Hydrogenispora ethanolica: one gene and its partner. The main gene of each other region encodes a partner of the protein of the gene in region 2 in a complex. Links are inferred from orthologs where the notes say so. Each region holds a gene or a part of one and is shown on either strand. Other genes may lie near its edges. The genes, in order: pcrA and uvrB.

Region 1 (3,303 bases), on a different replicon or contig from region 2:
CCGGTCCTGATATTGAACGCGCTCCAGGCCCAGCAGGAAACTGGCGGACCAGGCCAGGGCGACACTCCGCTCGTCCTGGCTCTTGACGGCCAGGCCCAGATGCTCGATGAATTCCAGCGGCACCCACAGCTGGTTCTCCGCTTCAAAAGGGGCCGCCGCCAGGCGGCGGGTCTCGCCGTTCACGGAGTACTGCGGATCGTCCTCGAACAACAGCAGCGTCAGTTTGCCGAAACGGAGGTAAATCTCGCCTTTGTCGGGATCCCAGTCGCTATTGATATGTAAATATTGATTCAGAAAGGGCAGATTGATAAAACGAACGCCGTTCTCGCCGATCCGGACGCCGATCTCCGGGTCCAAAGCCTTGCCGTCCAGGGTCACCCGCAGCAAGCCGCCGTCCTCGGCCCGCGCGCCCCCTCCCGCCAACAGCACCAGGCAGATGGCGATCAGGCCGGTCATCAAAATCAGCCACGATGGTCTCTTGGCCAAAAAATTCGCCGCCTTTCGGGTTGATCATTCTACCCTCGGGCGGCGTTTCCTGCCAAATGCTGCTTAAAAAGATGTAGAATCTTTTGCCGGGCCTCACTCCACCAATTCCAGGTTGGCGTAAGCCAGGATCAACGACTTGATGCCGAGGCCGGGGAAGGCCACTTTGACCTGGGCGTCCCCCCCGTTGCCCTCTTTGGTGACCACCGTGCCGATGCCCCATTTGGCATGGCGCACTTTGACCCCCACCCGGATCGCCGCCGGATCGCTGGCGGCGCGGCCGGCCGGCTGCCCGCCGGCTTGGGCCCGGCCGGTGCGGTTCGCGAGGCCGGCCGGTTGCGGCGCCGGCTGGGCCGCGCCCGAATGGCCGGGGCGGTTGGCGCCTTTCAGATTGACCACGCTCGCTTTGGGCAACTCCAGCAGGAAGCGCGACGGCACCGAGACGCTGGTGCTGCCGTAGACGGTCCGCATATTGGCATGGCTGAGGTAGAGGCGGCGCCGGGCGCGAGTGATCCCCACGTAACAGAGGCGGCGCTCCTCCTCCAGCTCGTTGGTTTCCATCAGCGAGCGGCTGTGCGGGAAGAGCCCTTCCTCCAGGCCGACCAGGAAGACCACCGGGAACTCCAGGCCCTTGGCGGAGTGCAGCGTCATCAGGACCAGCGCGTCGGCGTCGGCCTCGTAATTATCGACGTCGGCCACCAGGGCGACGGTCTCCAGGAAGGCGGCCAGACTCTTATCGTCGCTGTTCTGTTCGAACTCCACCGTCAGGGAGATGAATTGGTCGAGGTTCTCCAGGCGGCTCTGGGACTCGATGCTCCCCTCGTTCCGCAACTCCTGCAGGTAGCCGCTCTCCTCCAGGATCAGCTCGGCCAGCTCTTTCACGCCGAGGGCCTCCCGCTGGGCCACCCATCCGGCCAGCAGCTTGAAGAAAGCCGCCAGCGGTTTCAAGGCCCGCGAGGTGAGGCTGGGAATCTCCTCGAGATGATCGGCGCCTTCGAGGACCGCGTAGTTGTTATCGTCCAGGAAGAACAGGAACCGTTCGTAACTGGCGTCGCCGATGCCCCGTTTCGGGACATTGATCACCCGGCCCAGGCTCAGCCGGTCGGCCGGATTGTAGACCAGCCGCAAATAGGCGAGGATGTCCTTGATCTCTTTCCGCTCATAGAAGCGCAAGCCGCCGAGCACCCGGTAGGGCAGACCGCGCTGGATCAGCGCTTCTTCAAAGCTGCGCGACTGGGCGTTGGTCCGGTACAAGAGGGCGAAGTCGCTGTAGTGGTAGCCTTCCTCCTTGACCAGCCGGTTGATCTCTTCCGCCACGAACCAGGCCTCTTCCCGTTCATCGTCGGCCCGGTACAAAAGGAGCTTGTCGCCCTCCCGGTTCTCGGTCCAGAGCCGCTTGGGCCGGCGGCCCCGGTTGTTCTTGATCACCTCGTTGGCGGCGTTCAAGATATTCTGGGTGGAGCGGTAATTCTGCTCCAGCTTGATGATGTGGGTCTGGGGAAAGTCCCGCTCGAACTCGAGGATGTTTCGGATGTCGGCGCTCCGGAAGCTGTAGATCGACTGGTCGTCGTCCCCGACCACGCAGAGATTCTGGTACTTGGCGGCCAGCAAGGTCACCAGCACGTACTGGGCGTGGTTAGTATCCTGGTACTCGTCCACCAGGATATAGCGGAACCGCTCCTGGTACTTCTCGAGCACCTCCGGGAACTCTCGGAAGAGCCGGACCGTCAGCATGATCAGGTCGTCAAAGTCGAGCCCGTTGTTCTGATGGAGTTTCCGCTGGTAGTGCTTGTAGACCTCGGCCACGGTGTTGGACCAGTAGTCGGCGGCTTTGCGGGCGTACTCCTCCACCCCGACGAGCTCGTTCTTGGCGGCGGAGATCGACGCCAGGAGCGCCTTGGGGTGGTAGCTCTTCTCGCTCAGATTCAGATCCTTCAGCACGTTCTTAACGACCGTGGCCTGATCCTGGGCGTCGAAGATGACGAAGCTCCGCTCGTAACCGAGGCGTTCGATCTCCTGGCGCAGGATCCGGACGCAGGCGGTGTGGAAAGTCGAGACCCAGATCGCTTCGGCGGCCGGACCCACCAGGTTGGCGACCCGCTCCCGCATCTCGGCCGCGGCCTTGTTGGTAAAGGTCACCGCCAGCACCTGCCAGGGCGCGACTCCTTCCGAGAGCAGCCGGGCAATGCGGTGGGTCAGCACCCGCGTCTTGCCGGAACCGGCCCCCGCCAAAATGAGAAGCGGCCCCTCGGTATGGCAGACCGCTTCGCGCTGTGGTTCATTCAAACCGTTCAAAATATCCATGAAATGTCACTCCAGACCATCGCTATCGCGAAATCGCGTTCCAAGCCGGCGGCGTTGAAACGGGCCGGCGGATCGCAGCGTATATACTTCCATTCGGCGGCCGGGTTTTCCTGCCGGACCGGCCATGAAAAATTAAACCGCCGCGGCGGCGCCGGCCGGCTGCCCCGGCATGCGGTGGGCGATGAAGAAATTGGCAATGGCCAGGACGCCGGCGGCGAGGAAGATGCTTTCAAAGCCGAGGCGCTCCCACAGCAAACCGCCGAGCATCGGCACGGACATGGCGATCATGTGATCCATCGAGATGCCCATCGACAGGGTGGGCGTCAGATCCTCCTCCGCCACCAGGTGCTTGTGGAGGTAGGTGGTGCGGGCCATGGCCACCGAACTGAGCAAGAGGTCAATGATGAAGCAGGCGAAGACCAGATAGACGGCGGACTCTCCCAGCCCCAGCCGGCCCGCGAAAGCGTAGCCCAGGCAGACTCCGAGGAACAGCACTGCCTCGGCGCTGATGATCTT
Region 2 (3,309 bases):
AACGATCATAACATAACAAAAGGCAAACCGCTTCGTTTCATTCTCGCCGTCTCATCCGAAGCGTCCGGGCGTTTTCACTTCACGTGCCCAGTCAGTTCGTCTCCTCCCCTCACCGGCCGAACGGAGACTGGCAGATCTCCACTGGTTCTCCTTTTCAATCCAGATCGGCCTCGAAGTTTTCCAAAATGTTCGGATCTCGTAGCATTTTTTTAATTTTACTTTACTATTTTTATCTAATTTTAACTTTTCTATTGGAGTTTGTCAATGAGGCTCTCATAAATCAGACCCCAAATATTCTCGGCCCGACCCTTGAGTCATCTCCAAGGGAAGAGCCCGCCGAGGCGGGAAATCCAGTGCAACGGCATGTACCGGGCTATCGAAAGAAGAACGGTGCGGGGTGGAGGAACTGCCCAATCCAGGAAGATCCTCCGGCGATAAGAAAAAGGGCTCGGCGTGACGCCGAACCCAGGCAGTATCGATTCTTGGTTGATTCGTTTGGTCATTCAACGGTCTTCCCGATCCGTTGGTGATGGACCCTAACGCGCGCCCAAATTACGGAACCGGGAAGAAAATAAAACCAGCGCACGGAAGCTCCCCATCACCAAAGGCAATTAGGCCGGTTCCTTCTTACCCAGCAATTTCTCCCAATTCCGCATCTCATCGCGCAGCTCGGCGGCGCGTTCAAACTCCAAGTCGCCGGCGGCCTTCAGCATCTCGGTCTCCAATTGGTCGATCTTGGCTTTGATCTCGGCCGGACTCAGTTTCGGCAATTTCTGCGCTTCATAGGCCACCTTGTCCTCGGCCGCCTGTTCGGCGCTGATCAGATCGCGCACCGCCTTGCGGACCGATTCCGGGGTGATCCCGTGCGTTTCATTGTAACGCATCTGAATCGCCCGGCGCCGGTTGGTCTCGTTGATCGCCCGGGTCATCGAATCGGTGTTGTGGTCGGCGTACATGATCACCTTGCCCTGCACATTCCGGGCGGCCCGGCCGATCGTCTGAATCAGCGAGGTTTCGGAGCGCAGGAAGCCCTCCTTGTCGGCGTCGAGGATCGCCACCAGCGAGACCTCCGGCAGGTCCAGGCCCTCCCGCAACAGGTTGATCCCCACCAGCACGTCGAATTTGCCCATCCGGAGATCGCGGATGATCACGATCCGCTCCAGGGTCTGGACCTCCGAGTGCAGGTAGCGGACGCGGATCCCCACGCCTTCCAGGTATTCGGTGAGATCCTCGGCCATCTTTTTGGTGAGCGTGGTCACCAGCACCCGTTCGTTGCGGGCCACCCGCTGCCGGATCTCCTCCATCAAGTCGTCGATCTGGCCCTTGACCGGACGGACGTCGATCTCCGGATCGACTAGGCCGGTGGGGCGGATGATCTGCTCCACCACTTTTTGGGTCCGTTTCATCTCATAGGGTCCGGGCGTGGCCGAAACATAGACCACCTGGTGCAACCGCTGTTCAAACTCGCCGAACTGCAGCGGCCGGTTGTCCAGGGCCGAGGGCAGGCGAAAGCCGTACTTGACCAGCGTCTCCTTGCGCGAGCGGTCGCCGGCGTACATCCCGCCGATCTGCGGCACCGACATGTGCGACTCGTCGATGAACATCAGGAAGTCCTTGGGAAAGTAATCCAACAGCGTGGCCGGGGCTTCGCCGGGGCCGCGGCCGGTCAGGTGGCGCGAATAGTTCTCGATCCCCTGGCAGAAACCGACTTCGTTCATCATCTCCAGATCAAAGCGGGTCCGCTGCTCCAGGCGCTGCGCCTCCAGCAGCTTGCCTTCTTCATTGAACTTGCGCAGTTGCTCCTCCAGTTCGGCCTCGATGGATTGGATCGCCAGCTTGCGCTTTTCTTCGGAGGTGATGTAGTGGGTGGCCGGGTAGATCATCACTTCCTCCATGTTCTGCAAGACCTCGCCGGTCAACGGATCCATCTCGATGATCCGCTCCACCTCGTCGCCGAAGAGTTCGATGCGGATAATGTTTTCGCCATAGACCGGGATGATCTCGATCACGTCGCCGCGCACCCGGAAGGTGCCCCGGGTGAACCCGAGATCATTCCGGCTGTACTGGATCCCCACCAGCCGCCGCAGGATCTGGTTGCGTTCTTTAAACTCGCCCGATTTGAGGGAGAGGGTCATCGCCTCGTAGTCTTCCGGCGAGCCCAAGCCGTAGATACAGGAGACGCTGGCCACGATGATCACGTCTTTCCGCTGAAAGAGCGAAGAAGTGGCCGCGTGGCGCAACCGGTCGATCTCGTCGTTGATGCTGGAATCCTTCTCAATATACAGGTCGGTCTGGGGCACATAGGCCTCCGGCTGGTAGTAATCGTAATAGCTCACAAAATAGCCCACCGCGTTCTCGGGGAAGAACTCCTTGAATTCGCTGTACAATTGGGCGGCCAGCGTCTTGTTGTGGGCCAGCACCAGGGTGGGCAGCTGCACTTCCTCGATCACCTTGGCCATGGTGAAGGTCTTGCCCGAACCGGTCACGCCGAGCAAAACCTGATCGCGCAGGCCGGACCGGATCCCCTGGGCCAGCCCCGCAATGGCCTCGGGCTGATCGCCGCTGGGTTGATATTCGGAACGGAGCACAAATCGTTGGTCCATCGGTAACACCTCACAACCATTATACCCTTTTTCAGTCATTCCGTATTCGAACATATATTCGACGTGGAACCCGGAAAACCCTTTTCCCCGACCAATTACATTTCGGTTACGGCCGGTTCCCCGGAACGGGACTGCCGCCCCGGCAGTCAAAAAGCCGCCTGACCGGCGGCTTATAAAAATTAGGCAATTCTCTCATTGGACCAATTCCGAGACTGGCACGATCCGCACTCCGGCCTCGGCGAATTCGGGCAGCACCGCGCGGATGGCTTCGGCCGTCCCCTCGCGGACATGGCCGATTCCGATCGCTTCCCCTTCGGCCAGGGCCAGCGCCATCAGCTGCCGCAACGCGTTCTTTTTCGACTCCGGATCGCTGGAGTTGTCGATAAAGATGCGCCGTTTGGCATAAGGCACCCGGTATTCCCGGGCGTATTTGCCGGCCACCGAGGGGTGGGCGCCGTCTCCGGTATTGCTGTCCACGAAGAAGATCCCCCGTTCCTTGAGGGCTTTCATCAGGATCTCCATCAGGCGGTCATCGTGGGTTCCGGCCGACCCCATATGGTTGTTCAGGCCGACCGCGCCCGGAACCTGGGCCAGATCGGCGTCCAGCTGCCTGATGATCTGTTCTTCCGGCCATTCGGCTTTGATCAGGCCGGGCCCGGGATTGTTGTGCGCGGCGTTCAACGGTTCCAGCGGCAAATGCAGCATG

What was found.
Region 1: the proteins of uvrB (region 2) and pcrA are in contact, whole or in part, in a crystal structure (PDB 7EGT), measured with the Thermus thermophilus proteins. The link is inferred for Hydrogenispora ethanolica from one-to-one orthologs. Residues at the interface, in WP_096411307.1 of Thermus thermophilus: Glu23, Leu25, Arg26, Asp27, Gly28, Glu29, Arg30, Phe31, Arg55, Glu326, Asp327, Phe328, Glu379, Ser382, Gln383, His398, Gly400, Arg401; in WP_096412145.1 of Thermus thermophilus: His654, Arg656, Phe657, Gln666, Asp668, Glu669, Lys680, Arg681, Leu682, Ser683, Lys685, Tyr686, Ala687.

Annotation. Positions count from the first base shown.
Region 1 is NZ_SLUN01000004.1:111,547-114,849, reverse strand. What follows is about bases 184-3,169. They hold pcrA (DNA helicase PcrA), read right to left. Parts: upstream 2,788-3,169; coding sequence 580-2,787; downstream 184-579. Other genes in these bases: EDC14_RS04960 (MFS transporter), read right to left, coding at 2,920-3,169; EDC14_RS04970 (N-acetylmuramoyl-L-alanine amidase family protein), read right to left, coding at 184-486. Also shown: more of EDC14_RS04970, read right to left, coding at 1-183; more of EDC14_RS04960, read right to left, coding at 3,170-3,303. UniProt on the Escherichia coli protein: A helicase with DNA-dependent ATPase activity. Unwinds DNA duplexes with 3'-5' polarity. Translocates on single-stranded DNA with 3'-5' polarity. Initiates unwinding more efficiently from a nicked substrate than double-stranded DNA.
Region 2 is NZ_SLUN01000056.1:18,922-22,230, reverse strand. What follows is about bases 108-3,099. They hold uvrB (excinuclease ABC subunit UvrB), read right to left. Parts: upstream 2,604-3,099; coding sequence 612-2,603; downstream 108-611. Other genes in these bases: EDC14_RS25195 (divergent polysaccharide deacetylase family protein), read right to left, coding at 2,796-3,099. Outside these bases: more of EDC14_RS25195, read right to left, coding at 3,100-3,309. UniProt on the Escherichia coli protein: The UvrABC repair system catalyzes the recognition and processing of DNA lesions. A damage recognition complex composed of 2 UvrA and 2 UvrB subunits scans DNA for abnormalities.